Regions from separate parts of the Thermanaeromonas toyohensis ToBE genome, predicted to be linked through region 2. Evidence: riboswitches for the same ligand, from Rfam matches in the RefSeq annotation. Region 2 holds a riboswitch; each other region holds the start of a gene.
What was found. Region 2 has a riboswitch for cobalamin ahead of B9A14_RS04190 (S-layer homology domain-containing protein). Riboswitches for the same ligand answer to the same signal wherever they lie in the genome.

Region 1 (6,852 bases), 930 kb from region 2:
CTAAGGCTTTAAGGATAGACTTATAGTCTATCCCTTTGCGGCAGCCCACCCCTGCTACCAGCTCCTGGGGCCGCCAGAAAACCCAAGGTCCAGGGGGAAGCTTGCATCTCCTTGAAGTAACGAGTATCCCTGCCTCCCACCCTTCTGGACCTCGATACTTAAACCAAGGCTCAACCTTTAAACCTTTAAGCTCCCTTTCCAGCCTTTCCTGCCAGGGTTCTTCTGCCCAGACGCCTACCTTCTTCCCATTGACCAGCGCTCCCATAACCTGGGTGAACCTTTCTCCCGGGATAACCTTAAACCCTAACTCTTGAGCCACCACATCTAAAGCTGGAAGACCCTGGATATCGCTAGATGTAGTAATAACTGCTTTCCCTCCCAGGAAGTGGGCTATCTCCCGGGCCAGTCTATTAGCCCCCCCTAGGTGGCCAGACAAAAGGCTTATTATATATTCACCCTTCTCATCTAACACCACAACTGCAGGGTCTTTCTTCTTATCCTGTAGATAGGGAGCGAGACACCGTACTACTATCCCTGTAGCCATTATAAAGATGAGGCCCTGGTAACTCTTCCAAAGCTGGCCACAAGAATATTTTAAAGGCCGCTTAAAAGGGAATATAACCCCCTCTTCTTCAAGCTTTGAAGATCCATCCCTTGAAGAGACTTCCTCTAGTAAGGCTAAAGGAGTATAAATATGGGCTTTCCCTTTATATAAAAAGGCTATCCTTCTTGCCGTCTTAAGACCCTGTTTCGTCAAGGTGATGATGGCTAGCTTCATCCTTTTTCCTCCGGAAACCGTGGGAAAATGCGGGATGATATAGACGGGAACGCTGGCCCCTTCCCCGGAGAAAATCCCCCACCAGAAGTAAGGCCGTGCGCTCTATGCCCTCCTTTTGGGCTCGGTCCGCGATATCGGCCAAACTCCCATACAAAATTTTTTCTTCGGGCCAGGAAGCCTTATAAACCAACGCAGCCGGAGCCTCCAGGCCATATCCGGTGGCCAGTTCCTGGGTAGCCTCTTTTAAACAATGGGCGCTCAGGAACAAACATAAACTAGCCCGATGGACGCTCAGAGCCGCAAGACTCTCAGCTTCCGGCACGGGAGTTCTTCCTGCCCTCCTGGTCAAAATAAGGGTCTGGCTCTGCCCCGGCAAGGTAAATTCTTTTCTTACCGCTGCTGCTGCTGCAGAAAAGGAGCTAACTCCAGGCACAATCTCATAAGGGATACCGCGGGCTTCTAAAGCCTCTATCTGCTCTTGTATTGCGCTGTAAAGGGAGGTATCCCCTGTATGAAGCCGGGCTACTTTTTGTCCCTTTCTTACAGCTTCCTCCATAAGATCTATAATCTCTTCCAAAGTTAAAGAGGAACTATCATAAATACGAGCTTCTGGGCGCGCCCAACCCAGCAGGGCAGGGTTTACTAAAGAGCCTGCATAGATTACAACCTCTGCCTCCTTAAGTAAGCGTTGCCCTTTCACCGTTATAAGTTCCGGATCCCCGGGTCCAGCACCTATGAAATAAACCTTCATCCTGAACTCCTCCCTTTATGTACAAGAATAAGAGACAAGTAGTCGTGCCGCTGGCCCAGGCCAGCTTCGAGATCCCAGGAAAACCGCTCGCCTTCTAGACAGCAGCGCGTGGCTAGAACCGAACTCTTAAGGACCCCTGCTTCGGCTAAAAGGCCTACGATTTCCTCGTACCTCCGGGCTACTTTCATAAGGACCAGATTGGGAAATTGGGCAAGCCATTCCCTTAAAGTAGCCACATCCTCTTCCACTACCGGTATGATGGCTAAAGGCTCGTCCCCCTTAGCCAAGGGCAAGTTAAGTCTAGCCGCCGCAGCACAAAAGGAAGTAATACCCGGCACAGTCTCCACGACCAGATCCGGGTTCATCTCCCGGGCTTTTTCCATCAAGTAGCTATAGGTACTATAGAGGCTAGCATCTCCTAAGGTTAAAAAGGCTACGTCTTTCCCCTCATAGAGTTTATTCAATAATTCATGGGCGGCGGCCTCCCAAGAGCGTTCCAAGTACGAACGGTCACGACTCATAGGCATAAAAAGGGAAAGAATCTCCTGCTGGGGCCGGATAAAGGGTTTTACCACCTTAAGAGCCAAGCTCTCCTCCCCACGCTGGGAGACGGGGACCGCCAGAACAGGGACCTCCTCTATTATGCGGCGGGCCTTAAGTGTAAGAAGCTCGGGATCCCCAGGTCCCACCCCTATACCGTAAAGTTTCCCTACCAAAACCCTTCTCCTCCTTTAATCTATGGCCCGGGCTGGCCCCAGAGTTGGATGATATATACGGGATTAAGGGCGCGGAAAATCTCCCGCCGACCCGCCCTCTCCAACCGGGCTACATTCAAAGCTATAGCCGCAGTCTTTAGTCCCCTTTCCCGGCCGAAATTTATAGCTTCCCATAAGGTGTCCAGGGTTACGGCATTAATAACTATAATCCCTTTAGGCTTTAACTGGCTTAAAGACTGATATAAAACTTCCTTAAGGTTTCCCCCGCTCCCTCCAATAAATATGCGATCAGCAGGGGGTAACCCAGCTAAAGCTCCCGGTGCCTCACCAGCCAGGTATACCACATTAGTTAAACCGAAAGAGGTTACATTAACGCGAGTAAGTCTAAGGGCTTCTTCGTCTTTATCTACAGCATATACGATTCCAGGGGAGACCAACCGGGCGGCTTCTACAGTTATGGATCCTGTCCCTGAGCCGATGTCATATACGGTTTGGCCAGGGGCCAGGCGTGCTTTAGCCAGGGTCAATACCCGGACCTCTTCTTTGGTTAAAGGCACTTCCCGCCTTTGAAATAGTTCATCGGGAATACCTGGGGTTATGTAGGGCCATCTATTTTTTCCTATATCCACCGATTATCACCGCTGCTTGAGGAAAGTCGGAGCAGGCCAGTTCCTCTGCCAAAAGATACTCTATACGTTCCTCCGGGCCACCTAGCTCAGCCCCCACCCAGAGGCTTACCTTTCCTAGGCCTTGAGAGGTTAAGTATTCTCCTACCCTAGCCGGCGTATTGCTACCCCCAGTCAGAAGGGCCAACAATACTCTCTCTTGGGCCAGCCCCTCTAGATAAGGATCTAGAAGGCTTAAGGCTCTCCCGTGAAGGCTTAAGATAATAGCCTCTTCCCAGCCGCAGCCTAATCGGGCAAAAGCTAATTGAACAGAGCTAATTCCGGGTATCACCATGATTTCTTCTTCCGGAAAATGCCGCTTTAGCCATCCCAAAAGGCTATACAGCCCTGGGTCTCCAGAAACCAGTACTGCCGTCGGTCGCCCCCGCACGCTCTCTAAAAAGCGTCGGAGACTTTCCAGGTCCCCATCTATTACCCTTTTCTCCCGTTCCAAGAAAGCAAAAAGTGCTAGAGCCCGGCGCCCCCCTACCAAGATCTCAGCTTGAGCTACCGCCTCATAGGCCGCAGGGGTAAGCCAAGAAGGGTGCCCCGGCCCTATACCTATAACCTTAAGCCAACTCCCCTTGTTTCCTGCCATGACCCAACTCCTCCAAAATCTTCTGCGCCTTTTCATCCCAGCCTATAATCTCTCCTTTAAGGTTTAGAAAGGCTGTCCCTACTTCGACTTTATCCTGGAGCCGTTCCTTAAGTCTACTGCTGGCTAGCCCTGCCATATGATTCCAAAATGTCCGGCAAAATTCCCTTCCCCAAGCCTCCTCCAAAATGGTAAGTATAGTTTCTACAGTGTTAGCCTCTAACACCGCCTTAACCACTCCCGGCGGGGCACCCCAAGCAGCCGCCCAAGCCCCTACTATCTCCCGACGGGCATCAGCCAGGCGGCTATGGGTATGGAAAATCCCTCCTGCTACCTTGACTAATTTACCTACATAGCCCCATAAAAGGAGACGCTTTATATGGCGTTCGGCGCAGGCTTCGGCGAGAAACCCTATAAAATTGCTGGTCAGGACCACCGCTTCAGCCGGTATCTTATAGTTTTCCACGGCCTGGCGTTGGCCCTGCCGCCCAGGGGTAAGTACCAGGGTATCCAGGCCAGCCGCCCGGGCTACTTCAATCTGGGGTATTAGTGAGGCCCGGAAGGCTTCTTCAGACATGGGCTCTACTATGCCCGTAGTACCTAAAATAGAAAGTCCTCCGTGAATACCCAGCTTAGGATTAAGAGTCCGTCGGGCCAGCTCCTCTCCTCCAGGAATGCTGATGGTAAGCTCCACTCCCTGGTCAGGAGGAAGGAAATCCTTTACAGCTTTCTTAATCATGGCCCGAGGAACAGGGTTGATGGCCGGTTCACCTACCGGTACAGGAAGCCCAGGCTTGGTGACTATCCCTACTCCCGGTCCTGCACGTAAGGTGATACCCTTGTCTATGAAGCTGGCCCGTACATGGATGGCAGCACCATGGGTAATGTCCGGATCATCTCCAGCATCCTTAATTACTATAGCCTCGGCCCATCCTTCACCCCGCTTTACCATAACCGGTAATTCGACTTCTTCTCCCCGGGGCAGGGTTACCCTAACCCTATCCTCGGAGGGGCAAGACTCCAAAAGAGCTCTCACCGCTGCCCGGGCCGCAGCCGCTGCACAAGTACCCGTAGTATATCCCCGCCGCCATCCTTTACTCATTTCTTCTTTCCTCCAAGTAGTAGTGTATCACAGGGCAAGCGCCCGTCTAAGCTCGCTTCTTCTTTAGAAAAGTTTTTAAGTCCGGCCTGCGCCAGGCTTTTTATCTCCAAAGGTAGACCGGAGACCACCAAATAGACCTCATCGGCCAGACAAGCTATCTCTTGGTTAGCCGCACCTAAAAGATCCCGAAATACTCTCCCTAGAGGATAAGAAGGTACCACACCCCATCCTACCTCATTGCTTACTATAATAACATCAGCGGGGGAAGCCCAGGCCAGCCGAGCAAAGTCCTGTAGAGTGAGGCTTACCTCTTCCTCCTCCATACCCTTGTCTACCAACAAATTAGTTACATATGTCCCCAGGCAATCCACCAGTATTGTCCTGCTGGCTTGGCCCCATTCCTGTAAGGCCCGCTTGAGATCCCAGGGCTCCTCAACTGTACGCCAAGAGGCGGGCCTCCTAGCCTTGTGCTTGCCCACCCTCCTAGCCATTTCTTCATCAGTGATCCGGGCAGTAGCGATATAAACAACCTCTTGGGCTAACCTAGCGGCTAGCTCCTCGGCAAAACGGCTCTTACCGCTGCTAGCTCCGCCAGTGACCAATACCAACTTGCCCTTTTCCGCCAAGCTCCCACCCCTTGGCCCCCTTAACTAAAAACCCAGCCTCTCGCCTGGAGGCTGGGTTTTCTATACATACAGTTTAGCCCTTCCCCTTGACGCGAGGGTAAGCGGCACATCCGGACGGGCAGGTTTCCTGGCTTCCGGCTCACCGCTTTCCTTAGCCTTCCCAGGTAAAACTACCCAGTGGCTTCCCTCAAAAAGGAAAGCTCCCCGGTTACAGTGGCGCGACCGCTCAGGATTCCCACCTGATTCCCTTTTACGCCCCGCAAAGGCACCCATCCGGTAAAAATATAAAATTTTAGCTGTCTCCAGTATATCGGAAAAGAAAGTAGGAAGCAAGGGGGAAACAGGTCCCTCTTAATGAAGCTTTTGCAATAAATCTAGCCTTATCTAATAGACCAGTTCGATCCAGCCGCCCTGTCTGCTAGATGTAAGAGCGGCTTCTATTACTTCTTGGCAGCGCAAGCCATCAAGAAAGGTTGCTCCCCAGGGAGCCACATTATCTCCAGTGGCAATACAGCGCAGGAAATGCTCGAGCATATTAATATGATAATGCTCCCATCCTAGCCCATGCCCTCGCGGCCACCAATAGCTTATATAGTCATGGACCTCGGGCTCTGTTACATGAATAAGCCGAAAACCTTGTATTTCTACCGGATCTCGGCGGCTAAAAAATTGCAGTTCATTACCCCTTATTAAATCGAAAGCTAAAGCCCCTTCGCTCCCATGGATTTCAATACGCCAGGTGGTTTTATATCCGGTAGCTACTTTACTCGCTTCCAGGCAAGCCACGGCGCCATTGGCTAGTTTAAGCCAAATAAGGGACACATCATCTACTTCTACAGGGCAACTTTTACCTTCTGGTGTAAGCCTGTGGGAAATAAGGGTGGGGTTCCAAGCTAAAACCGCCTGCACTTCTGTTTGCAAAAGAAACCGGACCATATCTATAGCATGGGAGTTTAAATCCCCCAGCACTCCGCTCCCTGCTTTTTCTTTAGAAAGGCGCCAAGCCCAAGGGGCTTGGGGGTTAGATAAGCGATCGGATAAAAAATTAGACCGGAATTGATATATTCTCCCTAACTTACCTTCGTTTATAAGCTTGCGGGCTAGCCTTAAAGCAGGTACAAAGCGGTAATTAAAAGCGACCATATGCTTTATGCCCTTTTTCTCCGCCTCTTTAGCTACTTCATACATCTTCCGTGCTTCAGCTAAAGTAAGCGCCATAGGCTTTTCCACTATCACATGCTTACCAGCTTCAAGGGCTGCAATGCACGGTTCACAATGCACATCATTGGTAGCAGTATTATCCAGCACCTGAATACTTTCATCTTCCACTAGATCTTGCCAATGGATAACCCATTTCTGATATTGGTAACGTTGGGCTGCCTCTTGAGCCTTATTCTTATCCCGGCCACAGATAGCTATTAATTCTATCTCCGCAGGAAAAGGATGAAATATGTACTTTATCTTTTTATAAGCGTTGGTATGGGCTTTAGCCATAAAGCCATAGCCCAGCATTCCAATCCCTAACTTTAACGTCATGGTAAAACTACCCCTCCAACCTCTCATTTAAAGCACTCCTTCATTATGACACTAAAGATCAATAGAGGAGCAAAAATATTATA
Region 2 (6,852 bases):
AGTTCACCCAGTTTTTCTTTCAAGCGAAAATCAATTCCCCTGGTAGGTTCGTCCAAAACGATTAGCCTGGGCTTGGTAACCAGGACCGAAGCCAGAGCAACCCTTTGCCTTTCTCCTGTACTCAAATCCCGGGGGTTTGTCTTACGGTACCTTTGAAGGTCAAGCTTTTCCAACATTTCATCGATCAGGCCAATATCTTTCAAACCAAAATTTCTCAAGGTGAAAAGCAATTCATCTTCTACCGTGTCCTGGAAGAGGTAATCATTGGGATTTTGGGAGAGATATGCAGTAAACTTTCTGATTTCTTTAAACCCTTTATCACCTACCTCTTTGCCCTGTACATAAACCTTACCTCTACTTGGTTTAAGCAACCCCATTATGACTTTAAGGAGGGTCGATTTGCCCGCACCGTTTTCACCTATAATGGCCACAAATTCCCCTTCATGTACATCAAAACTAATGTCTTTTAAAACCTCCTGCCCTCCTGGATAACTAAACCACACATTTTGTACGCTAACGATATTCCTTTTTTTACTTGCCTCCCTGACCTGAGCGCTTTTATTCTCTGAATCTGAATCAGATAGTTTCTTACCGTGCAGGTTTTCTTTCTTAATGTAAGAGCATAAAAGTTTTCTTCCCTCCTTTACTGTAAGGGGAATAAAGGGAACCGGGAGGCTAGCAAAAAATCTGGTTACCGGCGGCACAAAAGGTAAGCCCTTTTTTATAGCTTCACGGGCTTCCTCTGGCGCCTTCCCCTGGCAGACAATCTCTCCTCCTTCCATAAGCACCACCCGATCCGCTAAATGAAAACATCTCTCCAGACGTTGCTCGATCAAGATCACCGTAAAGCTCATCTCTTCATTAAGGCGTTTAATTAAGTTTAAAATATCTTCTCCCGAAACAGGATCCAGTTGGGAGGTGGGTTCATCAAGGATAAGCACGCGGGGCTGCATGGCTAGAACGGAAGCCAGAGCCAGCTTCTGTTTCTGCCCACCGGAAAGATTGGCTGTAAAAGCTTCCTTAATTGAGGTTAACCCCATGAAGCTCATAATTTCGGCAACCCGCCATAACATCTCTTTAGGGGGTAATCCTAGATTCTCCAGGCCAAAAGCGATCTCTGCTTCCACACAGGTCTGCACTATTTGCTTTTCTGGATCTTGGAAAACTATGCCCACTTCCCGGGCCAGTTTCCGGCGATCTAGGGTTCTTAACTCTTTACCTTGGAAAAAAACCCTTCCCCCAATTTTACCTCCATAAAAATCGGGGATCAGGCCCGCTAGTACCCTAGCCAGAGAGGACTTACCTGAACCGGAACCTCCTGTAATAAGGATAAATTCCCCTTCTTCGATTTCTAAATTTATGCCTCTCAAGGCAGGTTTTTCTGTTCCAGGATAATAATAGGTTAAATTTTCGATTTTAAAAAGCGGCAATACTTCCACCCCTTGCTTAAAATAAGCGGCACAGATAAGTAAAAAAACACGATAAACAAGACAACAACTGTGGCCCTATCTTTGATTAAAAAGTCTGCCTCCGGGTAAAACGTATACCGGCCGTACCCATAATACAAACCCCAAATGCCAGCAATCAGGGCCAGCAAAACGCTCCCTATACAAAGGGTATCCCTGGGCCGGATCAAGTTCCGGCTGTAAACAGAACGCTTACCACTACCAAAGGCTCTAGCCTGCATAGATGCAGCAATCTCTATGGCATCTTCCAGGGAAGAGAAAAGCAACACATTATAAAGGTAAGAGTATTTCTTTACTCTCTCCCACAAACTTCCCGTATCGAAATCAATACCGCGCAGCTGGTATACTTCTTTTATCCTTTCCAAATTCCTGACCATAGTAGGAAACATACATGTAGCCAGGGTAATTACCAAAACCGATTTGCCGGCTATGCGGGAAAAAAGATTTAAAACTTTATCCGGGTTTATCATCAGGTTATAAAGACAGAAAATGCTAATGATGACCAAAAGCCTAATGCTGGAAGCAACTCCATAATACAGCGCTTCTAGAGAGATGTTAACTCTTCCTAAACAGGGCACCTCCGGACCGTACCAGATGATGGTATGGCCAGTCCTGATTACCAAAGGGTTTACAATCATTACCACAAGCATTAAAAAGATGCCTGCCTTTAAAAACCCCTCCCACGCCTCCACTCCATCTACTTCTTTTATTAAAAGGGCAAGGAGAAAAAATAAGGCTAAAAGATAGAGGGGATTTTCATAGGCTAAACTGAACAAAAGGAGTACAAAGAGATATATCAGGACTGTAACCGGGTGAAAGCTCTGCAAAAAGAGACCCTTATCGTGGTAAAAAAGCTTATTGAACACCCCGACACCCCTTTATTCTTTCTGGATCAAGTCTTCCCACCGGGGAGGAGGTTGGTCCATACTTTTGCTATACCACCAGATCACTTTATCTCCCGTTTTTACTGGATGCTTGCTGGCCATATGCATAGGAACCTCACCGTTTACTGAGTACATCCATCCAGCCATTGCACTGTTGGCCTGCCCAGCGATAGAATCCACAAAGTCAGGCCAGGCGGGTTTAGTGGCATAAGGAAGACCAGTGGCATCCAGAGCACCCAGGGCAGTAATCCCCCATTTGTTATCCTTTTTTATAACAACTTGAGCCGGTTTAAAAAGAAATACACCATCTTTCCCCACAACGGCTATCCATACTCTACACCCGTTTTCACTTGACGTAACCTCCGATGCACTGCTTACTGTCTGCGGAGGGACCATGTTCCCCTTGGAAGGAGGGTTTGGCGTAGAAGTTTTCTGACCTAGTGTCGGGGCAACCGTTTTTACCTCGGTTGTACTTTGTTTAGGCTGATCTTTATTTGCTTCAGAAGAAGGTTGGCCCATAGTGGGAGCAGCACGAGTCTGTCCACTAGCATTGCTCTGCTCCGATGTGCTGTACCTAATTATTTCGCCGCTCTCCGCCTGCCTATATTGCTGTTGGGAATCGAAAACTTTGTGCATATAAAGGGCTGGTCCCACCGCCCCGGCCAGAAGTATTAGCATAGAAATAAGGTAAAACAGCCTTCGTTTCATCAAATCCCCCCATCAGGATATACCTTTAAGAGAGGATAGGCAAAGCCTATCCTCTCTTAAGCACCTCCAACATTCTTCTTAAAATGACTATCGCCTCTGCCCTCGTGGCCTCATCCTGGGGAGCCAACGAGTTCCCCGGCCTCCCTTTAATCAGTCCCAGCTCTGCACAGGCCGCGAGTACATCTTTTGCCCAGCCCGAAACGTGATCGCTATCCGTGTATTTACTATATACCTCTTTTTTCTGTTGCTCTGTTAATTTTATTTCAAACCCTTTCTTGCTCAGGGCCCTGGCAATCATAGCTGCCATCTCTTCCCGGGTAATACTCCTTTCCGGCTCGTATTTCCCGTTGCCAACGCCCCTCACCAGCCCTTCCTTATATGCTGCCTGTATTGCGCCATAAGCCCAGTAGCCCGCCGGCACATCACTAAATACCTCTGCTCCAGATTTCTGTTCATCTATGTTCAACGACCTGATAAGGAAGGCAACAAACTGTGCCCTTGTTATGCTAGCATCAGGAGCAAAAAGGTCTCTGCTTATGCCTCGGGCAATAAGCCTTTTAGCCATAAATTCAATATCATTTTTTGCCCAGTGAGAAGAGATATCATTAAAGGTTACGACGGAAGGGTCAATGTAAAACTGAGTGTTTAATAGATTATAGGCACTAAGGGCCCAGGTGGCGTCCATAGCGTTCTGGGACGTCCCAAAGCTCCCGTCTGGATTAAGGGCCTTATTCATCAGGTAGTCGATGGCTGTTTTTCCCGTACTGCTCTTCCATTCAGCAGGATCCAATCCCAACACCTTTAGGGTCACAATTACTTCTGCAGTATCGATCACTGGATCATCCATGCCAGCCACAAAGCTGCCGTCGTCCTTTTGCTGGTTCTTCATCCAGTTAAGCCCGTTATTAATAGCGGTTTGGATCTGGCTATCTTGTCCTGCTGGATCCAGATAATGGAGTGCCCTTACTGCCTGGGCCGTGGTCATGAAATCAGCATAGAAGTTACCCTCCCAAGTGAACCCCCAGGCTCCGTAACCACGATCGCCAACTTTTGTGTTCTGGGTTCCCAAGATATAGTCTTTGGCATACACTTTATTAATCACCGAAATTAATCCTGCTCGGCCTAAAAGGTCGAAGGCTGGCATGTTGCTAAAAATACTGTAATCCCCAGTGTCGAATCCATAACCTGTCTGTCTGGCTTTTAATATCTGGACCAAACTATCTACCAGATCGTTTCGCCCCAACGACTGTGCGGCCACCAAATCCTGGGCCAAAACCTTAGCTCTGATTTGACTACTGTTGGAAATATCACTGTAGACTGCGTTTGTTACAGCGTCTTTAAGGCTTTCCCCATTGTATACCCAGCCGCTGACGTCAACACCAGCTTGAGTTAGAATATAGAAACCATAGGAACCTACCCCAGCATCATGATTCTGGAAGCCATTTTTTGTATACTCATCTCGTAGAAACTTAATAGCATAGTCGGCCGGTGAAGATACTTCACTCGTCCAACCTTTAGCTATAGGCAGAGAAAGAATTAGAGACGTCAAGATAATCCAAATCAAGCTCATCTTTTTCCACTTATTTCTATAAGCAGACAATCTTTATTCCCCCATTCCTTTAAATTTGCCCTCTGCTTTCCCCAGACGAGGCTTTAGTAGTCTATAAAGAAGCGATACGTAAAATAAATAATCACCTCCCTATCCGCGTAGGTCGGTTAAGTTTACGGTAACGGGCAGGTTTCCTGGCTCAGGTTCATCGGTTCCCTACGTCTTCCCAGGGCTTAAAAGCCCCAGTGACCTATATGTAGGGTTCCTCCCCCTCACAGTGGCGGGACCGCGCCGGATTCCCACCGGCTTCCCTTTTAACTTTTACCCCTTCCGGGTAAAAGCACCCGTACCTGGATAAACCTTTAATTTTTGATTTTTACTCGTGATTTTTACTCGACTGTGTTACTTACTATTCGCTGTCACTTCATTTTTTTCCTGCTGGTTAGTGTCAAAATTGACTAACTGTTTGCTTCTTACGAGCGCGATGTCCCAAAAATCAATGTTTAGCCTAAGATAGCCCTTGATCTTTAACAGCGTTAATATAAGCCTCACTCTGTCTCAAGGCCTCAGTTAAAACGTCCTCTACTTGCTGCTCTCGAGCTGCCTCCTTAAGGTATTCTAAATCAATCTCGCCAGCATGAAGTGCAAGAAGCTTGGCTGCCCACTGAGCATCCGCTTGGCTCTTCCAAAACTTCGCTGCAGCCAACCTGTCTACTACCAGATCCTCAATCCCAATTATAAAAGCTTCCATACCGTTTATTTCTACGGTAACCACTTTTTCTAGGGAACCTGCTAAAAACTCATCGGGTATTTCTATAGCCAGGTCAAGCTCTTCATGATACCAGTGCCGTTCACCAGGCCGGCGTAAGAAGCCCATTTCTTCCAAAATAAGTTTAGCCTGCTCTCTTCCGTTAACTACCAGGTCTATATCTTTTGTGGCATATCCACCTAAGGTATAAAACTCTAGAGCCCGGCCTCCTACTAAAATAGGTCTAATCCCCTTAGGTTTAAGGGCCTCGGTTAATACCGCTAGTACCCCCAAAGCCTTTCTAAGCGAGTCCTTTTCTTGGGTCAAGCTAGTAAGAATATCTCCTAACCGCTCGTTCATTTCATACGATACCTCCGGGGACCGACCTTTTCTATACTACCATTAACTAAACTCTTCTGCCATCGCTTATAGTCCAACAAAAACAAGACAATATCTTCTTCCATAGCTCGGTGCCTGCCAGAACGTGGACTCTTACCCAGATGAGCCACCCAGGCGGTATAAAAATGCGATGATTTCTTTTTTAGTCGGCTAATGTACTCATCATAATTTACCCTGACCATCTTTTGGTTTCCCTACCTTTTTCTACCTGTTAGTTTCTACCTGTCACATATATTATACCTAACAGCACCAAGGAAAGCACTGCAAAAACGAAAAAGCCGCGCTAGCCACATACCCGCTCAGTAAGTTTACCCAGCACGGCCTTTTTCTTCCCCCGCGGCACGCCCACACCATCAGTAGGCTGCTGCAGCCAGAAACGTTCCACCAAACCCATCCCTGGCCGTTTACTGCCTCATCCGGTGGTTCAACGTCCATGCCAAGGACATAATTTAAGGCACCCTGACAGAGACAAATTATAAGCGGGCAGGCGGCTGGAGCCGGTGTACCGGTTGCCCAGGGGCCTCCTGCCCGCCATTATTTTTTGAGGCGGCCTCTCGGCGCAACAAGGATTAAGAGCTTCAAAGCATCGTCCAAAGCGCTCTTGTCTGCCAAAGTTATTTCCTGCTCAGTTCCTTCAGAGCTGGTAGATACTGTTCAATTATTTCCCGGGCAACTTCTAGGGCCTTCTTTGGATTTCCTGTCCTCCTCAGGTGCTCCACTGTGCACCTAAGGCCGTGCACACGGGCAAAGTAGTAGAGATAATATTCCGAAGCCAGCTTGCTCACTCCATAGGGCGATAGCGGCCCCTTGGGGTGTTCCTCCTTCACCGGAAGCTCATCCGGCTCGCCGTACACTACCCCGCCCGAAGAAGCAAAAATAAACCCCTTTACCCCATAGCGCAGGCAATTGGATAAGAGGTTTAACAGCCCTTGGATGTTTACCCGGGCGTCTTCTTCCGGGCTGGCCACGGAACGGCGCACATCAATTTGAGCTGCATGGTGGTTCACCAGCTCTATCCTTTCTTCCCGGAAGACCCTTTCCAATTCCGGCGAACAAATGTCCATCCGGTAAAACCGGCAGGCAGGATTAAGGTTTTCT
Region 3 (6,852 bases), 1.3 Mb from region 2:
AATGGGGGGGCTTGAGCCGGCCCGGGAATATGTACTGGAGGCCCTCCGGCAAGGTAAAAGCGTAGTTACCGCTAACAAGGACCTCCTGGCCCTCCATGGTAAGGAGCTTTTCGCCGCTGCCGAGGCTACAGGCCGGGATCTCCTCTTTGAAGCGAGTGTAGGTGGAGGCATCCCCATTATCCATTCTCTCAAAGAGTGCCTGGCGGGAAACCGCATCAGCCAGGTTATGGGGATCGTGAACGGCACTACTAATTACATCCTCACTAAAATGAGCCAGGAAGGCCGGCCCTTCGCTGAGGTTTTAGCGGAAGCCCAGCGTTTAGGTTATGCTGAACCCGATCCAACCTCAGATATCGAAGGGGATGATGCGGCCCGTAAAATGGCCATCCTCGCCTCCATTGCTTTTGGCACCCGTATTACTTATCCCCAGGTATACCACGAAGGCATCTCCCAGCTTCATCCCCAGGATATAAAGTATGCTGCCCGGTTGGGGTACGCCATAAAACTTTTAGGTATAGCCCGGGAAGAAGAGGGGATGGTGGAGGTCCGGGTTCACCCGGCCCTGGTACCCCTCGAGCACCCTTTGGCTATAGTCCAAGGGGCCTTCAATGCTATTTTTGTTGAGGGCGACGCTGTAGGGCAAGCTATGTTTTACGGCCAAGGAGCCGGGGAGATGCCCACGGCCAGCGCCGTAGTAGGGGATATTATGGAGGCCGCCCGGAATCTTATCCACGGTACGACAGGACGCTTGTCCTGCACTTGCCTAGCCCATAAACCGGTAAAACCCATATGGGATATTGAAACGCGGTATTACCTCCGTATGATCGTCAAGGACCGGCCGGGGGTTTTGGCCGCCATCGCTAAAGTTTTCGGCGACCGGCAGGTGAGCCTGGCTTCCGTAATCCAGGTAGGGATGGTAGGAGAACAGGCCGAGCTGGTATTTATAACCCATAAGGTACGGGAGCAAAACTTACGGGAAGCGGTGGAAATCATCTCCGGTCTTCCGGTGGTAAACCAAGTAGCTAGCGTTATCCGGGTAGAAGGGGGGCCGGAACAATGAGGTGGCCCGGAGTCCTTACAGCTTATAAGGAATTCCTGCCGGTCACCGAAAAAACCCCCCTCATCACCCTTTTGGAAGGCAATACACCCCTTATCCCGGCAGGTAGGCTTTCCCGCGAGCTAGGCCTAAGGTTATATTTTAAATATGAAGGGCTTAATCCCACTGGTTCTTTCAAAGACCGGGGTATGGTCATGGCTGTGGCCAAGGCCCTGGAGTCTGGATCGCGGGCCATCATGTGCGCATCAACTGGGAATACTTCAGCCTCTGCGGCCGCCTATGCTGCCCACTGCGGCCTTAAGTGTAGTGTACTTATACCTGAAGGTCATATCGCCCTGGGGAAACTCGCCCAGGCCCTTTTTTATGGAGCCCAGGTCATAGCCATCCAGGGAAACTTTGATGCGGCCCTAGCCCTGGTGCGCAAAATCACCTCCGAGCACCCCATAACCTTGGTGAACTCCCTTAATCCCCACCGTATAGAAGGGCAGAAGACAGCGGCCTTTGAAGTATGCGATGCTTTAGGTGAGGCTCCGGATTATCTGGCTATACCCGTGGGCAATGCCGGGAACATAACGGCTTATTGGAAAGGGTTTAAAGAATATAAGGTGGCAGGGAGAAGTAGGAAACTTCCCCGGATGATAGGCTTTCAGGCGGAAGGTGCGGCTCCCATTGTGAAAGGCCAGATAATCCCTAATCCCCAGACGGTGGCCACCGCCATCCGTATAGGTAACCCGGCTAGCTGGCGCCCAGCGGTAGAGGCAGCCCGGGAATCTGGGGGATTTATCGATAGCGTTACCGATGAGGAGATCCTAGCTGCTCAGCGCTTGCTCGCCACCGCTGAAGGGATATTTGCCGAACCGGCTTCGGCCGCTTCCCTGGCCGGGGTCATCAAATATGTTCAGAAAGGGCTATTTAAGCCTGAAGATGTAATCGTATGCGTATTGACCGGTAATGGTCTTAAGGATCCCGACATAGCTATAAGACAGGCCGGCCAGCCCTTATCCCTACCACCGGATGAGGAGGCGGTCCTGGAGGTTGTATTGTAACTTAAGGCAGGAGGAAGGCGAGGAAGCTGTATGCCCCGAGTGCGGGTCCCAGCCACTACAGCCAATCTAGGCCCTGGTTTTGATGCCCTAGGGCTGGCCTTAGAATTATATGACTATGTCTCTATAGAAGAAGCTCCTGAACTCGAGATAACCGTACAGGGAGAAGGCGAAAACTCCATTCCCCGGGGACCGGATAATATAGCTTACCGGGCGGCTGCTGCCGTATACGCCCGGGTAGGGCGGAAGGTGCCTGGATTTAAAATCGCCTTTGAAAACCATATTCCGGTGGCCAGGGGCTTAGGTTCCAGCGCGGCAGCCGTGGTGGCGGGGCTGGTGGGAGCTAACGCGCTCCTGGGCTATCCCTTGCCCCAGGAAGAGTTAGTATCCTTGGCTGCAAGGCTTGAAGGCCATCCAGATAATGTGGCCCCTGCCCTCTTAGGGGGCCTGGTAGTAGTGGTCTTAAACGGCCAACAAGTGTACTACCAGCGCCTGGACCCGCCGCCGGGCTTAAGCCTGCAGGTAGCCATACCCCATTTTACCTTATCTACTAGGGTTTCCCGGGGTGTCTTACCAGCCATGGTACCGGTGGAAGATGCTGTATTTAACTTAAGCCGAACGGCTTTGCTTATTGCGGCAGCGCAAGCAGGGGATCTAGAGCTCATGGGCAAGGCTATGGAAGACCGCTTGCACCAACCCTATCGCCTGCGCCTCATCCCTGGAATGCCTTACGTATTTGAAGCGGCCCTTAAGGCTGGAGCCCTGGCGGTGACTTTAAGCGGATCAGGACCTGCCGTTATAGCCTTCTGTCGTGGAAGCTTACCTAAAGTAGGAAAGGCTATGAAGGAGGCCTTTGAGGAGCACGGCGTGAAATGTGAGGTCAAAGAACTTAAACCTGCAAGCCAGGGCGCTATTCTTTGTTAATGCAGGCATATCAGGCGGGATGAAACTTCACCGTACCGAGGAGGAGAAGGGTTAACTATGGCCTTGATTGTACAAAAGTACGGGGGTACATCTGTGGATGGCCCAGAGAGGGTAAAGAATGTAGCCCGCAGGGTAGTGGAGACCCGGCGGGCTGGACACCAAGTAGTGGTGGTAGTTTCAGCGCCTGGCGATACTACCGACCGGCTTATAGCCATGGCCAAGGAAATAAGCCCCAATCCCCCTGCCCGGGAGCTGGACATGTTGCTAGCTACAGGAGAGCAGATGTCCATAGCTCTTCTGGCCATGGCCATACAGGATCTGGGAGAGCCGGTGATCTCCCTTACCGGACCCCAAGTGGGCATCTTGACTGATGGAGTGCATACCAAAGCCCGCATCCTGGAGGTTAACTGCACAAGGCTAAGACGCGAGCTGGAAGCGGGCAAAATCGTGATTGTGGCTGGGTTCCAGGGTGCCACACCCGATAACGAAATTACCACTTTAGGACGGGGGGGTTCGGATACTACCGCTGTAGCCCTGGCCGCGGCTTTAAAGGCAGACCTCTGCCAGATTTATACCGACGTAGACGGGGTCTATACAGCTGATCCCCGGGTGGTTCCTGAAGCCCGCAAACTCTCTTGTATTTCTTACGATGAAATGCTGGAACTGGCCAGTCTAGGGGCCAAAGTCCTTCAGGCTCGCTCGGTGGAGTTCGCCAAGCTCCATAAGGTAGTCTTAGAAGTCCGCTCAAGCTTTAACAATAATGAAGGCACCATAGTGAAAGAGGTGCAGGATATGGAAAAAGCCATGGTAGTAACCGGCGTAGCCGGTGACCGCAATGTAGCCAGGATAGCTATCTATGATGTTCCTGACCGGCCGGGCATCGCCCGGGCCCTTTTTGAAGCCCTGGCTAAGGAAAACATCAATGTAGATATGATCGTGCAGAGCGCCATGCGGGACGGTATAAATGATATAGCCTTTACGGTAGCCCGCGATGACCTGGCTAAAGCCGTGGAAGTGACGGAAAGGGTCAAAGAACAGATCGGGGCCAGCGCCGTAGCTTATGATGACAAGGTAGCCAAGGTTTCCATCGTGGGTGCGGGAATGATCACCAATCCTGGGGTGGCAGCGGGTATGTTCGCCTGCCTAGCTGAGGAAGGTATCAACATCCACATGATAAGCACCTCCGAGATAAAGGTATCCTGCATTATCGATGAAGAACACCTTACCAGGGCCATGCAGGCCCTACACAAATGGTTTAGGTTAGATCAGGAAGCTTAGATCATGTAGGCGGCCCTGAAAGTAGGCCGCCTGTGTTTCTTTAAACTTTGGGAGGTTGGCTGGTATCCCCAGAAGATATCTTTAGCAAACGAAGCTCCGCATCCTGGTTACGAAGCCTTATATGTTGCTTAAATTCAATAAGAATGTCTAAGATCTCGTGCAGGAAGGGGCTACCGAAGGTAGAAAGGAGCCCCACCACTATCATATTAAGGAGCCGATAGAGGCCAGGGTGGCTAACTTTAAGGGCGGAGAGGAGCCCATTTATACCCAATAACCCGAAGACATCCACGGCCGCCATACCAGCTAGTAGAGCAGCCACCACGGCGCTAACCAAAAGCACGCGGGTTCTCCTTTTTTCTTCCTTTATAGGGTCGGCCTCTTCCTTACCTAGCCAGGGCCAGCGGGCTTTAAGCTGTTCCACTATCCCCTGGGTGGCAGCAAAGATGGCCCCCATAATCGTTAAGAAGCGGTTAATATCTTCCAAGGTTATCCGCTCCTTTCTTAAAAGAGTGCTTACACCATATGCTATTCTTTTGAAATACCCCTTGCTATAGGGGGTAGAACTCCAGTATAATAAAAACGACAAGTCAATAAGGAAGACGGGATGGCTACCTCTATAGGTAGCCGAGGGAAGTCAGTGAGAATCTGACGCGGTCCCGCCACTGTGACAGGGAGCAGGCCCACATCAAAAAGCCACTGGGCTTTAGGTTTAAGCCTGGGAAGGCGTGGGTAGCGATGAACTGGAGCCAGGAGACCTGCCTGTCTTCTTTGTACCATGTCCCTACGAGGGATAGGGGGTGGTGCATGATAAGCTAGCGCCTTCTGTTACCGTGGTAGGGCAGAAGGTTTTTTATTTTTCCAGGTGGCTTGGCCTCGAGAAGGCAAGGCCTAAAAGGTTGAGACGGGAGGAGGAGCCGCCTCAAAAAGGTTCCCTTCATAAAAATTAATGGAAGGGTAACTTGAGGTAGGCTATGACTGCCGCCCGGGAAGACCTGCCTGGTGAAAGAGGGGTGGGTTTGTCTCCCGGGGGCGAAATTTAAGCCTTTATCTATCCCCGGTAGTGGACAAACCGGGGTTTTTTCGTAATCTCTCCATGGGGGGCGAGATAAGAGCCCATGGTACGGAGGGCAGGTGAGGGGGAAGGAAAAGCTATACTGGTAATCGGGGGTACAAGGGAAAGCCGAGAATTAACGCGCAGGCTCGGAGATCAAGGTTATACTGTGGTGGTCTGGACAGGCAGCGAGTACGGGCGGAAACTTGCCCTAGAGGATGGGGCGAACATAACCCTTATAGAACCTATTAGTGAAGAAGCCTTACAGCGCGTAATTCAGGAACATGGAGTTAATATGGTAGTAGATTTTAGCTTGCCTTATCCTAATGAAGTTTCCACTTTACTGGAGGATTACTGCTCCAGGTGGAACCTCCCTTGTGTACGTTTCTTCCGTTCTGAGACAGAGCTTCCCCGCCACCCTTTGATCCATGAAGTCTACGGGTGGGCCGAGGCAGCCCAAGTGGCCGCGAAACTGGGGAATACCATTTTCCTTACCACCGGTACCTACAACCTGGAAGTATTCCTATCCAGCCAGGAATTGAAGGGCAAGCGAGTAGTGGTCCGGGTTTTGCCCGAACACCGCGTGATCAAAAAATGCCAGGATCTGGGGCTTACTCCCCGGGATATAGTAGCCATGCAGGGCCCCTTTTCCCGGGAATTAAATAAAGCTATATTCAGAGCCTACAAAGCTAAAGTAGTGGTTACCCGGGACTCGGGCCCTCAAGGAGGGACAGATACTAAAATAGAGGCCGCCTTAGATCTCCGTATACCTGTAGTAGTTATTAAACGTCCCCCTATAAAGCACCAGCATCCGGTAACCTCTCTGGAGGAAATATTTAAACTTTTAGGCGAATAGCCTTAAGGAGTAAGAAAGGAGGCCAGGGTTTTTAACCCGCTAAAGATGCTTTCTAGATATATCAAATTAATTTTAACTCTAACTTCCTACCTTATTTTCGTTTCCCTCTTAGCGCCGCCCCCAGCCTATGCCATGCACATCATGGAAGGGTTCCTACCCCTAGGCTGGGCAGCCTTCTGGTTTCTTTTAGTTCTTCCCTTCTGGGCCTGGGGGTTAAAGAGCCTTAAAGTGAAGGTTTCTGGTCAACCCAGTCTTAAACTTCTTCTGGGCCTGGCAGGGGCTTTCACCTTTGTCCTCTCTGCTTTGAAACTTCCTTCGGTGACCGGAAGCTGTTCTCACCCTACAGGAGTAGGTTTAGGGGCCATCCTCTTCGGGCCAGCAGCCATGAGCGTACTAGGCGCTATAGTGCTCTTGTTCCAGGCCCTTCTCCTGGCCCATGGTGGGTTAACCACTTTAGGAGCCAATACTTTTTCTATGGCTGTAGTAGGCCCTCTGGTTTCTTACGGTATTTATAAGTTCTTGCAGAAAGCCAGGGTACCTTTAAGCATCAACATTTTCTTAGCTGCCGCCTTAGGGGATCTGGCCACCTACGCCGTTACTTCCCTGCAGCTAGCCCTGGCCTTCCCAGCACCGGATACTGGGA

Region 1: another riboswitch for cobalamin. It lies ahead of cobU (bifunctional adenosylcobinamide kinase/adenosylcobinamide-phosphate guanylyltransferase); the one in region 2 lies ahead of B9A14_RS04190 (S-layer homology domain-containing protein).
Region 3: another riboswitch for cobalamin. It lies ahead of cobK (precorrin-6A reductase); the one in region 2 lies ahead of B9A14_RS04190 (S-layer homology domain-containing protein).

What each region holds. Positions count from the first base shown of each region.
Region 1 is NZ_LT838272.1:1,780,847-1,787,698, reverse strand. Features, by position in the region: gene B9A14_RS09210 (cobalt-precorrin 5A hydrolase) at 1-778, opposite strand, end outside; gene cobM (precorrin-4 C(11)-methyltransferase) at 738-1,529, opposite strand; gene cobI (precorrin-2 C(20)-methyltransferase) at 1,526-2,245, opposite strand; gene cbiT (precorrin-6Y C5,15-methyltransferase (decarboxylating) subunit CbiT) at 2,266-2,874, opposite strand; gene cbiE (precorrin-6y C5,15-methyltransferase (decarboxylating) subunit CbiE) at 2,855-3,508, opposite strand; gene cbiD (cobalt-precorrin-5B (C(1))-methyltransferase CbiD) at 3,480-4,607, opposite strand; gene cobU (bifunctional adenosylcobinamide kinase/adenosylcobinamide-phosphate guanylyltransferase) at 4,604-5,233, opposite strand; cobalamin riboswitch at 5,334-5,521, opposite strand; gene B9A14_RS09175 (Gfo/Idh/MocA family protein) at 5,618-6,796, opposite strand; gene B9A14_RS09170 (Na+/H+ antiporter NhaC family protein) at 6,793-6,852, opposite strand, start outside.
Region 2 is NZ_LT838272.1:855,365-862,216, reverse strand. Features, by position in the region: gene B9A14_RS04205 (ABC transporter ATP-binding protein) at 1-1,430, opposite strand, end outside; gene B9A14_RS04200 (energy-coupling factor transporter transmembrane component T) at 1,403-2,332, opposite strand; gene B9A14_RS04195 (DUF4430 domain-containing protein) at 2,345-3,058, opposite strand; gene B9A14_RS04190 (S-layer homology domain-containing protein) at 3,105-4,628, opposite strand; cobalamin riboswitch at 4,775-4,970, opposite strand; gene B9A14_RS04185 (nucleotidyltransferase family protein) at 5,116-5,715, opposite strand; gene B9A14_RS04175 (NAD-dependent epimerase/dehydratase family protein) at 6,369-6,852, opposite strand, start outside.
Region 3 is NZ_LT838272.1:2,184,779-2,191,630, reverse strand. Features, by position in the region: gene B9A14_RS11340 (homoserine dehydrogenase) at 1-1,060, shown strand, start outside; gene thrC (threonine synthase) at 1,057-2,103, shown strand; gene thrB (homoserine kinase) at 2,134-3,024, shown strand; gene B9A14_RS11325 (aspartate kinase) at 3,082-4,302, shown strand; gene B9A14_RS11320 (hypothetical protein) at 4,343-4,786, opposite strand; cobalamin riboswitch at 4,887-5,079, shown strand; gene cobK (precorrin-6A reductase) at 5,418-6,209, shown strand; gene B9A14_RS11310 (energy-coupling factor ABC transporter permease) at 6,255-6,852, shown strand, end outside.